DNA from 2 places in the Streptomyces sp. NPDC088762 genome. Region 1 is predicted to be linked to the other one. Evidence: riboswitches for the same ligand, from Rfam matches in the RefSeq annotation. Region 1 holds a riboswitch; the other holds the start of a gene.
The links. Region 1 has a riboswitch for guanidine ahead of ACIP5M_RS09775 (Ohr family peroxiredoxin). Riboswitches for the same ligand answer to the same signal wherever they lie in the genome.

Region 1 (7,128 bases):
CTCGCAGCCCGGGTCGGCGGTCAGCAGCGAGTGGTCCGCCACCTTGCACTCGTAGAGCCGGACGGTCCCGGGCGCGGGATCCCGCAGCACCTTCCAGACCCCTTCGTGGGTGAAGCCGGCGGGCAGGGGGCGTGAGGAGGCCAGGTGTCCGGCGTGGGGGCGGTAGCCGCGGACCAGGGGCGCGAAGGGGGTGGTGTGGCCGAGCGAGTGCTCCCACGTGCGCAGGTAGCCCTCGGCGCCCCGCATGAGCTCGTCCACCACGTCCTGGCCGCCGGTCACCCGGATGTCCTCGATCCAGTCCGGTACGAGACCGTAGTGGGTGCCGCCGCCGTCCGTGTTGACGTCCCAGACGCGCGAGCCGGTGACCTGCCGGTCGAGGACCGAGCCGCCGTCGGGGCTGCGGAAGGGGTAGCGGACGGGGTTCCCGTCCGCGGCCCGGGGGCCGGGGAGCCAGGCGAAGCCGTTCATGTCGGTGCCTATTCCGTACCCGGCTCCGTACCGGGCCCGCAGGGCGGCGTGTCTGCGCGCGTCGGCGGTGAACGCGGGTGCCTCGTACATGTGCCCGGTGATGAAACCGCCCAGGCGGTAGACCCGCTCGGTCCAGTCGTCGTCCATCCAGCCGTGGGTGGAGAGCACGCCGGAGTAGCGCTCGGCTTCGAGGACGCGCAGCGCCTGGTCCGCCGCCTTGACGCTCATGTGGTCGATCTCGAGCATCATGTTGCGCTTCGTCATGCCCAGCACCGCGTACTCGCCCAGCGCGGTCAGGCCGCGGCGGTTGCACTGCGCCTGGAGCGAGGAGCCGTACTGCGGCAGTTCGGTCCCTTCCGGCAGCGTGGCGCGGATCCTGGCCTCCGCCTCCGCCGGCGAGGTGCCGGGATCCTGCGGCGCCTGCGCCGCGTCGTGTTCCTGCGCGCCCTCCGCCGACAGTCCTGCCGCGAGTCCGAAGCCGATGGGGTTGTCGTGCTGGGGGCCCGGGCACGGCTCCGTGCTCCAGAACGTGCCGGTGGAAAGGAACTGACCGGCGTTGATGGCCATTCCGGTGGTGCCCGTGTCGAACCGGACGCCGCACAGGGCGTTGTCGAACTTGTGGCACAGGAACATGCTGCGCACGCCGAGGCGGTGCAGTTCGTCGAGGCCGCGGTCGATGTCGGCCATCGTGCACTGCGCCCGGTCGAGGACCTGCTTGCAGCCGAACGGTTCGGAGGTCTCGACCCCGAGGACGACCGCGAGCTTGCCCGCCTCGATCACCTTGCGCGCCTGGGCGGCCTCGGTGACGACCCGGAACCAGCCCTTCCCGGGGCCGCCGTACATGGTGTCGACGTAGTCCTGGAGCTCGTACGTCTTCTGGATCTGCAGCCTGATCGCGGTCATCTCGTCGCAGCCGCGGTCCTTGAAGAAGTAGAGCGAGCAGATGACGCCGTTGGTGACCATGTCGTTCACCAGGATTCGCTGGCCGCCCCGCCAGGCCCGCTCCACCCAGGCGTAGTAGGTCTGCTGATGGGTGGCGGAGTCGTGGGCCGGCCAGTCGCGGAACGTCGGCCAGCCGTTGGGGTCGTGCCTGCCGTCGCCGCCCTTGGTGATCATGTCGAAGAGGGCGAGGACGCCGTTCGGATAGTGCTCGGGGCAGTCCCTGAGGGCGTCCGCCACCCCCGCCGTGGAGAAGACCTTCCCGCAGACCAGCCGTCCCCCGAAGCCCTCGTTGGACATCAGGTGGACGTGCGCGTCGACGTATCCGCGGACCCGGCCCTGGGCGTCGGTCCCGGTGAACGGTTCCCCCGTGACGTTGACCTGCGAATCCGGGGCCGGGCGCGCCACGGGCTCCCACCACTGCGGGCCCGCCGAGGCGCCGGAGGCCGCGGGGCCCAGCACCAGGGTGACCAGCGCGAGGACCAGGCCGGTCAAGAGGTACCGGCTTCGCCCGGCTGCTCTTCGTCGATTCATCCCCATCCCTTTCACGATGCGTTCACGACACTTCGGAGATGGACACGTCGGTGGCCGGCCTGCTCGATGAGGCCTCGAAGCGGCCGGACTCAGCCCGACTGGTGCACCGCACCCGCGGCACGGGCCCGGACCAGAGCCACGTACTCCGCAGCCAGGCGGTGGCAGTCGCCGGGCCACCGTGCGGAGACGTAGTTCCCGTCCGTGACGGCGAAACCGCGTCCGGGCCGGGTCGCCGAGTCGCGGAGGGGCAGCGGCGGGCCGGTCAGGAAGTGGCTCGGATCGGCGAGCGCCGCGGTGACCTCCTGCTGCACGGTGGTGCGGTACGTGCGGTAGTAGCGCCCCAGCCACCACCGGGTGAGGTTCCACCCCGTCAGCTCCAGCAGGGAGGTCAGAGCCGTCGTCCGCCGACCGTGGAGGACCGAACGCCCGGTGGCGGGATCCTCGGCCCGGGCGGCGAGCAGCACGCCGTGGCAGACCGCCCCCACCGGCAGCCCCTGCAGGAAGACACGGGCGAACAGCTGCTGGGCGGTGGCGTCCTCGAGCAGCGTCCGCATGCCCGCGGCGTGGCCGCCGGGCACGAACAGGCCCGTGATGCCGGCCGGGTCGACATCCGCGTACGAGGAGGGGGCGAGGAACCAGCGGTCCTCGGTGAGGCGCCGGTACGCCGCCAGCTCGGCGCGACGGGTCATCAGCCAGGGCGAGAGCCACGAGAAGCCGATGTCCGTGAGCCGGGGGTCGGCGAGCGCGACCTTCCCGCCGGGGGTGGCGAACCGCACCTCGAAGCCGGCGTCCCGCAGTGCGGCCCAGGGCACCGCCGCCTCGGTCGGGTCGTAGTCGCCTGCGGGCAGCAGGAAGAGAATCACGGCGTACTCCTCTGAGCGGTGGCGATCAGGGCAGCACGCTTCCCCGGGGCTCCGTGGACCCCCTGATCGCCTCGGTGTTCGAAGGCCGACCTTAGGAGCGGCCCGCGGCCCCGTCATTCACTCCGGCGGCCAACCCCTTGACTCTTCGGACCCCGGCGCGCGGCGGCCGGCCCGACGACGGGGGTGCCGACGGGGCGGTGTTGACGGGGGCGGTGCGCCCGCATTGACTGGCGGCCGTGTCCACCATCGAGCCGCCGTCCGTCACCGCGTGCTACGCCCACGCCGTCCTGAGCGCCACGGAGGAGGGCGCCGGCGGGTCCCGTTCCTGGGCCCTGCCCACCGACCGGCTGGCGTTCGGCGAGATGCGCGCCCTGTGGGACACGGTGCTCGCCGCCCCGGACACCGGCCCGCACACCGGGCTCCTCGTGGGCGACCGCATCAGGCCCGAGGGCCTGCACATCCTGGGCCACCTCGTCCTCACCTGCGCCAGCCTCGCCGACGCCGCACGGGCGGCCGAGCGGTACCACCCCCTGGTGAGCCAGGCGGGCACGGTGACCCTGCACCGCCGCGGCGGCGACAGCCGGATCTGCTACCGGCCGACCGTCGACCCGGCGGCCATGCACCCCCAGCAGGTGGAGGCGGTCGTCAGCAGCATGGTGCGGGCCGCCCGCTGGATCGCCGGCGACGACTGGGCGCCCCTGGCCGTGTCGTTCACCCATCCGCGTGCGGGCGCGGCCGAGCCGTACGCCCGCGTCCTCGGCTGCCCCGTCACCTTCGAGGCCCCGGAGAACGCGATCACGGTCGGCAACGGGGACCTCGACCGGCGCCGCCCCCTCTACGACCCGGCGCTCAACGCCCTCCACCGGGCCTACGCCGACCGGCTCCTGGACCAGCTGTCCACTGCCGGGGCCGGGAACGGGTCCGGGTCCGGGTCCGCGACCGGGAACGGGTCCGCGACCGGGACGGCGACCGCGGCCGAGCGCGTGCGGCGGTGGCTGGAGCACGCCACGCTCGAGGCCGCGGGCCCCGAGGGCCCCGCCAGGGAACTCAACCTCAGCGTCCGGACCCTGCGCAGGGCCCTGCACGCGGAGGGCACGTCATGGCGCGCGCTCCTCGACACCGCCCGCCACAGCCGGGCCCGGCGACTGCTGGAGACCACGGCCCTGCCGCTGGACCGCATCGCCCCCCTCGTCGGCCTGAGCGGTGCGACCGCCCTGGCCCGTGCCTTCACCCGGTGGGAGGGCATGCCTCCCGGTGCGTACCGCAGCCGGCACCGGCCCGCGTCCCCGGGTGGCGGCCGGACCGGCGGCGGGTGAGGAACGTCACCGCAGGCAAGGCCGCGGGCGGCGGCCGCCGTTGCTAGATTGTCCGGCGGCCGGATCCACGGCCCCGGACGAGATGCGCCGTACCCGGTTACGCACGACGACGCGCGAGGTGCTGCACGAGCAGCGCCGTCCGCTGTCCGTACCCGGGCAGCGTCCTCGTCGAGCAGATGGACCGAACGCCATGGCCGTACCCCTCACCCGCAGCCTGTACCGGACGACCGCGCACGCCGCCGGGGGCCGCACCGGCTCCGTACGCACGGACGACGGGCGCCTGGAGGTCCGCCTCGCCCCGCCGCGCAAGAAGGTGCCCGGCACCACCAACCCCGAGCAGCTGTTCGCGGCCGGTTTCGCCGCCTGCTTCACCTCCGCGCTCGCGGAGGTCGCCTCCGAATTCGGGGCGGACGCCTCCGCCGCGCACGTAGCGTGCGAGGTCCAACTCGGTACCACCGACACGCCCGCGGGCTACGGCCTCGCGGTGGCCCTCACCGTCAGCCTGCCGGGATGGCGTGCGGCGGACCTCCAGCCCCTCCTGCACCGGGCGGACGCCGTCTGCCCGTACTCCCAGGCCGTACGGGGCAACGTACCGCTGACGCTCCTGGCCGTCGACGACCCCGCCACCGGTGACCGGGCCTGAGCCCGAGCCGGGGGCCGGCGTCCCGGGCGGCCCCGGCGTCCCGGTGCCCGAGCACGGCGCCTGGCTGCGGCGCGGCATCAGCCGCAACGGCGGACCCCTCCTCGAGGACCGCGAAGTGGTGTGGCTGCAGGCCGGGCCGTATTACGCCGACAGCCGGGGCTTCGCCGGTACGACCGCCTTCGACGGGTCCGAGGTGCGCTTTCACCACCTGACGGGCGAGCCGGGCGAAGACGCGGGGACCTTCCGGTGGGAGGGGCCGAACCTCGTCGAGCGGGGCACCAACCCGGACGGCACCACCTTCCTGGAGGTCTGGACCCCTCTGCCCGGCGCCGACGGCGTCACCGGCTCCTGGACCGGCCCGGACCACCACGTGGTGCGCGTGGGCCGGCACGTCGTGCACGTCGATTCCCGTGCGGGTACGTACTGGCGGCTGTGACGCGGGCGCCCGTCGGGGCGAGGGTCGGGTGGGGCGTGGTCGTGCAGGGACGATGTCGTACCGTCCGCTGTCATGGACATGAATCAAGCCGAGCCGGCCGAAACTCCGGCCCCGGTCCGGGCTGCGCGGTTCGCGTACACCCCGGCCGCCGAGGACTACGACAAGGCCCTGTGGCGGTACACCCTGCACACGTGGCCCGGCCGCACCAGGTACCTGCTGCTGCTCGGCGCGGCCGGGGCCGTCGCGTGCGTCTTCAAGGCGTGGCGGATGCACTTGGACCAGACGCAGACCATCGTGGCGGCCGTGCTCGGTGCGATCGCCGTGCTCGTCGTGCGCCAGTACTTCCGCAGGCGCCGGACACGGGACCAGTACGCCGTCCACGCGGCGCACGGAGCCTGCCTCACCACGATCGCAGAGGACGGGCTGACCACCACCGGCACATCCGGAGAGACCGATGCCGTCGAGTGGCGGTCCTACCCCTGGTGGTTCGAGACTCCCGACCTGTTCGTCCTCACCGGCAGCATGGAGTTCCTCTTCGTCCTGCCCAAACGCGGCGCGGCCTCCCCCGAAGACCTCGACCGGGCCCGCGCCCTGTTCACCCGACACCTGCGGCAGATCTGAGCGGTTCCGACGCCGGTGCGCGAGCCCGTCACGGACACATCGCCGTGCCGTACCGGGGCAGGTGCACAGTACGGGTGGCGACGGGCAGGGCCGGTCCGGCCGGCCGCCCGTACCCGGAGAGATTCGGAGAGGGAGGAACCATGAACAAGATGAAGATGGCATACAGGCCCGTCGGGCTCGGCCTCGGCATGGCCGGCGGCCTGCTGGCCGGGATGGCGTTCAAGCAGGTGTGGCGGGTCGTCGGGCGCCAGGGTGATGCCCCGGACGCCCTGGACGAGAGCCGGTCGTGGGGCGAGGTCCTCCCGGCCGCTGCCCTGCAGGGGGCGGTCTTCGCCGTGGTGAAGGCGGCAGTGGACCGCGCCGGCGCCAGCGGGGTGCGCAAGCTGACCGGCACCTGGCCGGCCTAGGTTGATCACCGCCTCGCCGGCCGGGCCGCGCACCGTGCAGGTGCGCGGCCCCCGGCATGCGGGACGGCGGGCTCACCGCCGCGGTGGGCGGATCGTGAGCGGATCGGAGCGCCCCCGCAATCCACACGGTGAAGGGCGGAAACGCCCCCGATCGAGACTCGTACCCATGTCTGCGTCCGCCGCGCCCGTCACCGTCACGCCCCGCTCCGGCCCCGCTCCGGCCCCCGCACCCGAGGGGACCGAGCCACCCCGGCACGCCGCGGCGTCCTGGGCGCAGGCCCGAAGGCGTGCACACGACGCGCCGCGCCCACTCGCTCCCCGTACCGTGCCCCTGGCCGACGCCCCGGGCCTGACCCTGGCCGGGGAACTGGCCGCCCTGCATCCGCTTCCGTCCTTCGACACCGCCGCCATGGACGGCTACGCGGTGGCAGGCCCCGGCCCCTGGCGGGTCCGGGGGGCCGTACGGGCGGGCATCTCCTGGCCGGGTGGGCTGGGGGCGGGGGAGTGCCTGGCGATCTCGACCGGGGCCCAGGTCCCAGCCGGGGCGTACGCCGTTCTGCCGCTGGAATCGGCGGTGCTCGTCGACGGCGACCGGGTGCTCGGTCCCGTACTGCCGCCCGGACGGCACATCCGGCGCACCGGGGAGGACACCCCCGCGGGAAGCGTCCTCGCGCCCGCAGGCACCCGGATCGGTCCGGCGCTGGCCGGCCTCGCCGCGTCCTGCGGCCACGACTCGCTGGTGGTACGGCCGCGCCCCCGCGTCGGCGCGCTGATCACGGGGGACGAGCTGGAGCACACCGGCCGGCCGGGCCCGGGGCGGGTGCGCGACGCCCTCGGACCGCTCCTCCCCGCCCTGATCGCCCAACTCGGCGGCGAGACGGGCCGGCTGCTGCACGTGCCC
Region 2 (7,128 bases), on a different contig from region 1:
GCCACGGCGACGACAAGGCCAACCTGGACCTGCTCCTGGCCCAGCTGTCGGACATCGCGGACGAACACCGCGGAGCCCACTTCGCGTGCGCGGCGGCCCTGGCCCTCCCGGACGGCACCGAACGCGTCGTCGAGGGCCGCCTCCTGGGCACCCTCCGCCACACCCCGTCGGGCACGGGCGGCTTCGGCTACGACCCGATCCTCCAGCCCCTGAACGACACCCGCACCTGCGCGGAACTCACCCCGGCGGAGAAGAACGCCATCTCCCACCGAGGCCAGGCCTTCCGCGCCCTGGTCCCCTTCGTCCGCGCCCTCCTGGGCTGAAACGGCGAGACCGGGTCCCCCGATCAGGGACCCGGCCTCGTTTGGTACGCCCGGTCGGATTCGAACCGACATACGTGGCCACCTAAAGACCACCGCTAACCAGGTCGCGTACGGGCGCGAGCACTGGACACTCTACTGCGCACCGCGCCGTACAAGGGAAACGGCATTACCGATTGTGTCGTCCACCACGACACCACGTACTGGTGACCGCATGGCAGTTGGGGCACAACAGGCGCAGGTTCTCTCGCCGGTCGTCGCTCCGGTCGCCATTGATGTGGTCAACCTCCAGCGTCATGGGGCGCCCCCGCCACTCAGGAGGGGTGCCGCACCGGTCGCAGCGGTCAGGGGTTCCGATATCCCGAAGGGCACGGCGTAAGAGCTCAGTGCCCGTTCGCTGGGTTCCGCTCCGGTCGACTAGGACGTCGTCTGCCGCCTTGGGCGGCCTGGTCCCGGCCTTGCCGCGTTGATGCCCTTGGCCGAGGAAGTGCGACGTGTCGTGTCCCTCCTCCGTGATCCACCTGCGCAAGTGGGCGCGCTGCCCGCCATGATCGGGGAACCCCAGAATCCGGAGGGTTCCTGCGAAGCTGGCCGACTCGGCGATTGCCTGGGCCAGTTCCTCTCGCGAGGGTCGATCGTGGCGTTGGTTTTTCATCGCCGCCCCTTGCCACGGCCTCGGTACGAATCCGTCGTGGAGTGGCAGTTGGGGCACAGTAGCCGCAGGTTTTCCCGGCGGTTGTCGCGCCAGTCGCCGTTGATGTGATCGACCTCCAAGGGTAGGGGCTGACCCATCCACACAGTGGTGGTGCCGCAATCGGCACAGCGCTCCTCAACGCCGAGATCAAGCAGCGCGCGGCGGAGCATGGTGTTCGGGGTGCGTCTAGCCTGACGCGTGTCGTCCCTGCGGAGGATCTCGTCCGCTGTACGCCGTCGATTGCTGTCAGGCGAGCGGTTCGTCCGGGACGGACCGGTGAAGTGCGACGTGTCGATGCCCAGCACGCGGACCCGGCGGCTGATGTGGGCGTGGTGCCCGCCTACAGCGTCGAGCCCCAGGCGCCGCAGGACCTCGTACATGTTGCTGGAGGCGCTGACCGCCTCCTCCAGGATCGCGCGGGTCCAGCGGTTCCCGTCGCGCTCGAAGTGCGAGGTGTCCACTCCGAGCTGGTTCATCCGCCTGCGTATGTACTCACGCGAGCCGCTTTTCGGGTCGACTCCCAGTTGCTCCAGTGCCTCCGTCAGAGTGCGCGACGTACTCGCCACCTTCGCCAGGCGTTCCTGGGTGTATGGGCTGATCGGCATACCGACCCCTCTCCGTCCCCGGCCGCGTGTGCGGCTCTCGTACGGAGTAACGGACCGATAGTCGGACGGTTACGGGCTGTTTTGGCCGATAAACGGAGCGGCCCGCACCGGTTGGGTGTGGGCCGCTCCGAGGGGGGCTGGGTCAGATGCCCAGGTCCTTGATGATCTTGGCTACGTGACCGGTGGCCTTGACGTTGTAGAAGGCGTGCTCGACCTTGCCGTCCTCGTCGACGACCACCGTGGAGCGGATCACCCCGGTCACCGTCTTGCCGTACAGCTTCTTCTCGCCGAAGGCGCCGTACGCCGCCAGCGTCTCCTTCTCCGGGTCGCCGACCAGAGTGACCTTCAGGTGCTCCTGCTCGCGGAACTTCGCGAGCTTCTCCGGCTTGTCGGGGGAGACGCCGATGACGTCGTAGCCGGCCGTGGCCAGGACGTCCAGGTTGTCCGTGAAGTCGCAGGCCTGCTTCGTGCAGCCCGGCGTCAGCGCCGCCGGGTAGAAGTAGACGATGACCTTGCGGCCCTTGTGGTCGGCGAGGGAGACCTCGTTGCCGTCCGCGTCCGGCAGGGTGAAGGCGGGGGCGGTGTCGCCCGGCTGAAGTCGTTCACTCATGTCCACAGTCTCCTCGGGAGGGCATCGGTATGCCACGAGACTAAGCTGACAGCCTGTTCACTTACGAGCACGACCACGACCACGACGACGGAGGCAGCGCGGTGCCGGAAGCCAGGACCCCCGCACAGATCGAGGCGGACATCGTCCGCCGCCGCGAGCAGCTCGCCGAGACGCTCGACGAGATCGGTGTGCGCATGCACCCGAAGACGATCATCGGGGACGCGAAGGCACGGGTCGCCTCGACGGTCGACCACACCGCCGGGCGCGCGTTCGTCGCGGTGAACCGTCTCGTGACGGACGTGTCCGACGGACTGCGCCACGAGGACGGGGCCCCGCGCGTGGAGCGGATCGTGCCGGTGGCGCTGCTGGCCGCCGGTGTGATCGGGCTGGTCGTGCTGTCGGTGCGGCGCAAGCGCCGATGACGTCCTCAGGTAGGTTCAAGGCGTGAGCGAGAACACCACCCACGACAAGCTGCCCATCCGCATGCTGCACGACCGCGTGCTCGTGAAGTCCGACCTGCCGGAGGGCGAGCGCCGCTCCGGCGGCGGCATCCTCATTCCGGCGACGGCCGCGGTGGGCAAGCGGCTGGCCTGGGCCGAGGTGGTCGCGGTCGGGCAGAACGTCCGCACCGTCGAACCCGGTGACCGGGTGCTGTACGACCCGGAGGACCGGGCCGAGGTCGAGGTGCGGGGGGCGACGTACGTGCTGATGCGCGAGCGGGACCTGCACGCCGTGGCCGCGGAGCGGCTGGAGGGCGCGAAGGATTCCACCGGGCTGTACCTCTGACTCTGAGGCGGTGGAGAGAGCGGGAAAGGGCCGGTGGCGGACGTCACCGGCCCTTTCGCATGCCCTTTGCTACGGTGGTGGGGAACCCCGACGAGACGCGCCGTACCGGGTACGACAAGACGACGCACCCCGTATCGCTCGACGTCTCGGAGGTGCCGTCATGGCATGGGTTCTTCTGATCGTGGCCGGTCTGCTCGAGGTCGGCTGGTCGATCGGCATGAAGTTCACGGAGGGCTTCACCCGGCTGTGGCCCAGTGTGTTCACGGGTGCCGGGATCGTCGCCAGCATGGTGCTGCTCTCGTACGCCGCCAAGTCGCTGCCCATCGGTACGGCGTACGGGGTGTGGGTGGGCATCGGTGCCGCCGGTGCGGCCGTGCTGGGCATGGCGGTGCTGGGTGAGCCCGTCACCGCCGCCCGGATCTTCTTCATCTGTCTGCTGCTGGTCGCCGTGGTGGGGCTGAAGGCGACCTCTGGTCACTGACCTTCACACTCACTACTCGAGGAATGCCGAGGGCGGTGCCGGGCGCAGGCCCTCTCTGCCGCCGGTGGAGCCCCTGCCCGCCGTGGTGCCGCCTTCGGTGCCCGTGCCCGTGCCGGCGCCTCCCTGGGTGCCCTCGGTGGCGCCGCCGTTGTCCTGGCCGCCCTGGGTCTGGCCGCCCTGGGTCTGTCCGCCCTGGGTCTGTCCGCCGTTGGTCTGGCCTCCTTGGTTCTGGCCGCCGTTGTCCTGGCCGCCGTTGTCCTGTCCGCCGTCCGGGGGTGTCGGGCGCCCCGGCCGGTTCGGCCGGTTGGGACGGCCCGGGCGGGTCGGGGGTTCCTCCTCCGGTGTCGCCTCCTCCGTCGGCTGCTCGGACGGGGCGGGCGGGAGGGTGGGGAGCGGCGCCCCGCCCGGCTGGAGTTCGAGGTCGAAGTCGACGGGGTCGGTGCCCTCGAGGGCCGTCTTCGTGTACTGGGCCCAGATCCGGGCGGGGTAGCCGCCCCCGCCGATCCGGGCGTCGCCGAGGGCTCCGTAGAGCGACTGGAGGGTTCCGGTGTCCGGGTCCTGGCCCATCATCGCGACCACGGTGACCAGGTCGGGGGTGTAGGCCGCGAACCACGCCGAGCGGTCCAGTTCGCCGGTGCCGGTCTTGCCGGCGGCCGGGTGCCCGGCGGCGAGGGCGGCCGTACCGGTGCCGTTGTCGACGACGCTGATCAGCATGGAGGTGGTGGTGTCGGCGGCCTCGCGGCTGACGGCCTGGGTGGGGGTGCGGTCGGGCAGGCCAATGGGATCGCCGCCCTTGGTGATCTTCTCCACGAAGGTGTAGGGGGTGCGGCGGCCGTGGTCGGCGAGGGTCGCGTAGGCCTGGGTCATGTCGAGGACGCTGGCCTGGAGGGTGCCCAGTGCCATGGCGGGGCCGGGGTCGAAGTTCGGGGTGTTCTCGGGGATGCCGAGGTCGACGGCGGTCTGTTTGACCTTCGTGGTGCCGACGTCGACGACCATCTGGGCGAAGACGGCGTTCACGGAGAGGTCGGTGGCGGTGTTGACGGTGATGTTGCCGTAGGAGACCTGCCCCTCGTTCTCGGGGGCGTAGGGGATCCGGGTGCCGACGACGCGGCGCCTGTTGTCGCCGTTGTAGATCGTGTTCGGGGTGATGCGGCGGCCGTCCTGGGTGCGGGAGTCGTTCTGGACGGCGGCCGCGAAGACGAACGGCTTGAAGGTGGAGGCGACCTGGTAGTCGTGCCGGGTCGCGTTGTTGACGTACTGCTTGGTGTAGTCGATGCCGCCGTACAGGGCGACGACCTTGCCGGTGGCGGGGTCGATGGAGACTCCGCCGGCGCGCACCAGGCGGTCGGCCTTGCGCGTTCCGGGGTCGAGTTTGCCGACCATCTGGTCGTCGACGGCTTCGACGAAGGCGTTCTGGCGGCGCCTGTCGATGGTGGTGGTGATGCGGTAGCCGCCTTCGGCGAGGGTTTTGTCGTCGAGGATCTCGCGTTCGACGAGGTAGTCCTTGACGGCCTCGACGAGGTATCCGCGCTGCCCGGACAGTCCGGCTGCGGCGCGGACCTTGCCCGGTTCGGGGAATTGCGTCGTCGCGCGTTCGGTGGCGGGCAGCCAGTCCTTCTTGACCATGCCGTCGAGTACGTAGTTCCAGCGGGCGAGGGCGCGGGCGCGGCTCTGGGGGTGGGAGACGACGTCGAAGGCGCTGGGGGAGTTGAGGAGGGTGGCGAGGTAGGCGCCCTCGGCGGTGGTGAGCCGGCCGACGTCCTTGCCGTAGTAGGCCTGGGCGGCGGCCTGGATGCCGTAGGCGTTGCGGCCGAAGTAGCTGGTGTTCAGGTAGCCCTCGAGGATGTATTGCTTGGACTTCTCGCGACCGAGTTTGATCGCGATGAAGAACTCCTTGACCTTGCGTTTGATCGTCTGTTCCTGGCCCAGGTAGTAGTTCTTGACGTACTGCTGGGTGATGGTGGATCCGGACTGGGTGCCCTTGCCGGTCGCGGTGTTCCAGGCGGCGCGGAGCATCGCCTTGGGGTCGACGGCCCGTTCGGAGTAGAAGTCCCGGTCTTCGGCGGCCAGTACGGCTTCCTGGACGGTCCGGGGGATCTGGGACAGCGGGACGTTGACGCGGTCGACCTCGCCGTCGCGGGCGATCTGGGAGCCGTCGGAGTAGAGGTAGACGTTGGACTGGGCGGTGGCGGCGGCGTTGGCCGGGGGGATGTCGACCAGCAGGTAGCCGGCGACGAGGGCGCCGCCGATCAGCAGGGCGAGGAGCAGGATGCCGCCCAGGAGCATGCGCCAGGTGGGCAGGGCGCGGCGCCAGCCGGTGCGCCTGCGGCGGGCCTTGGCGCCGGGGTGTCCCGGCCTCTGTGTGTGGTGGGTCTGCTGTACCGGGTGGGGTTGGTGTTCTTCGGGGGTGTCGGGGTCGCGAGGGGTCCAGCCAGGGGGTGGTGACTGGTCGCTCATCTCCGGGACTCCTCGACGCCGTGCGAAATATCCACTTCTGTACCTCATGGTGTCTACCCGATGACCGGTCATGACGCGCCGGACGGGGGTAAATCGGTCGCGTGGCTCGCCCCTCCGCACTAAGCTCGCGCGCTTTGGCCGACGTAGGAACGACGTGGGAAACGGAGGGATACGGTGCGTCAGGGCGCGCGTGAGAGGGCGGGGCTCTACCTGGCCGTCGCCGCGGGCGGGTTCCGCCGCTACGCCACCTACGGGATCGCGACGGCGGCCGGGGTGTTCACCAACACCGTGTTCGGGTTCATCCTCGCGTACACGTACATCGCGCTGTGGGACGAGCGGCCCGGGCTCGGCGGCTACGACCAGGCGCAGGCGCTGACCTTCGTATGGGTGAGCCAGGCGCTGCTCGCCGCGGGGGCGTTGATCGGGGGCGGGTTCCAGGAGGAGCTCCAGGAGCGTGTCCGTACGGGGGACATCGCCGTCGACCTGTACCGGCCGGCGGACCTCCAGATGTGGTGGCTTGCGGCCGACTTGGGGCGGGCGGCCTTCCAGTTGGCGGGGCGCGGGGTGGTCCCGCTGGCGGTCGGGGCGCTGGCGTTCCGGCTGGCGCTGCCCGCCGATCCGGTGCGCTGGCTGCTGTTCCTGGTCTCGGTCACGCTCGGGCTGGTGGTGAGTTTCGCGGTGCGCTACCTGCTGGGGCTGCTGGCCTTCTGGCTGTTGGACGGGGCCGGGATCAACATGGTGGCCACGGTCGTCTCGATCTTCTTCTCGGGGATGCTGCTGCCGCTGACCGTGTTCCCGGGCGGCTTCGGCGAGTTCGTCCGGGCGCTGCCGTGGGCGGCGATGCTGCAGGTGCCGATGGACGTGCTGATGGGCAGGCACGCGGGGGCCGGGGGCGCGGCGCAGGCGCTGGTGTTCCAGGCCGGGTGGGCGCTCGTACTGCTGGGCGCGGGACGGCTGTTGCAGTCGGCCGCGACGCGGAAGGTGGTGGTCCAGGGTGGCTGAGGCGGTACTGGAGCGGGAGCCGTCCACGGCGGTCCCGGAACTGCCGCGGCGCAGCCGTGCGCGGGAGGGGCTGCGCGGCTACGGGCTGATCGTGGCGATGTGGATCCGCTCGACGATGACGTACCGGACGTCGTTCCTGCTGTCGGCCTTCGGGAACGCGGCGATCACCCTCC

Region 2: another riboswitch for guanidine. It lies ahead of ACIP5M_RS00575 (DMT family transporter); the one in region 1 lies ahead of ACIP5M_RS09775 (Ohr family peroxiredoxin).

What each region holds. Positions count from the first base shown of each region.
Region 1 is NZ_JBIVKT010000003.1:296,693-303,820, reverse strand. It holds gene ACIP5M_RS09790 (hypothetical protein) at 1-1,947, opposite strand, end outside; gene ACIP5M_RS09785 (type 1 glutamine amidotransferase domain-containing protein) at 2,031-2,804, opposite strand; gene ACIP5M_RS09780 (AraC family transcriptional regulator ligand-binding domain-containing protein) at 3,041-4,120, shown strand; guanidine-III (ykkC-III) riboswitch at 4,173-4,236, shown strand; gene ACIP5M_RS09775 (Ohr family peroxiredoxin) at 4,311-4,763, shown strand; gene ACIP5M_RS09770 (hypothetical protein) at 4,750-5,199, shown strand; gene ACIP5M_RS09765 (YcxB family protein) at 5,272-5,820, shown strand; gene ACIP5M_RS09760 (DUF4235 domain-containing protein) at 5,961-6,227, shown strand; gene ACIP5M_RS09755 (molybdopterin molybdotransferase MoeA) at 6,394-7,128, shown strand, end outside.
Region 2 is NZ_JBIVKT010000001.1:119,488-126,615, forward strand. It holds gene rdgB (RdgB/HAM1 family non-canonical purine NTP pyrophosphatase) at 1-323, shown strand, start outside; tRNA gene ACIP5M_RS00545 (tRNA-Leu) at 366-441, opposite strand; gene ACIP5M_RS00550 (HNH endonuclease) at 490-975, opposite strand; gene ACIP5M_RS00555 (HNH endonuclease signature motif containing protein) at 972-1,619, opposite strand; gene bcp (thioredoxin-dependent thiol peroxidase) at 1,762-2,229, opposite strand; gene ACIP5M_RS00565 (DUF3618 domain-containing protein) at 2,331-2,651, shown strand; gene ACIP5M_RS00570 (GroES family chaperonin) at 2,674-3,015, shown strand; guanidine-III (ykkC-III) riboswitch at 3,073-3,144, shown strand; gene ACIP5M_RS00575 (DMT family transporter) at 3,176-3,496, shown strand; gene ACIP5M_RS00580 (transglycosylase domain-containing protein) at 3,509-5,953, opposite strand; gene ACIP5M_RS00585 (ABC transporter permease) at 6,128-6,955, shown strand; gene ACIP5M_RS00590 (ABC transporter permease) at 6,948-7,128, shown strand, end outside.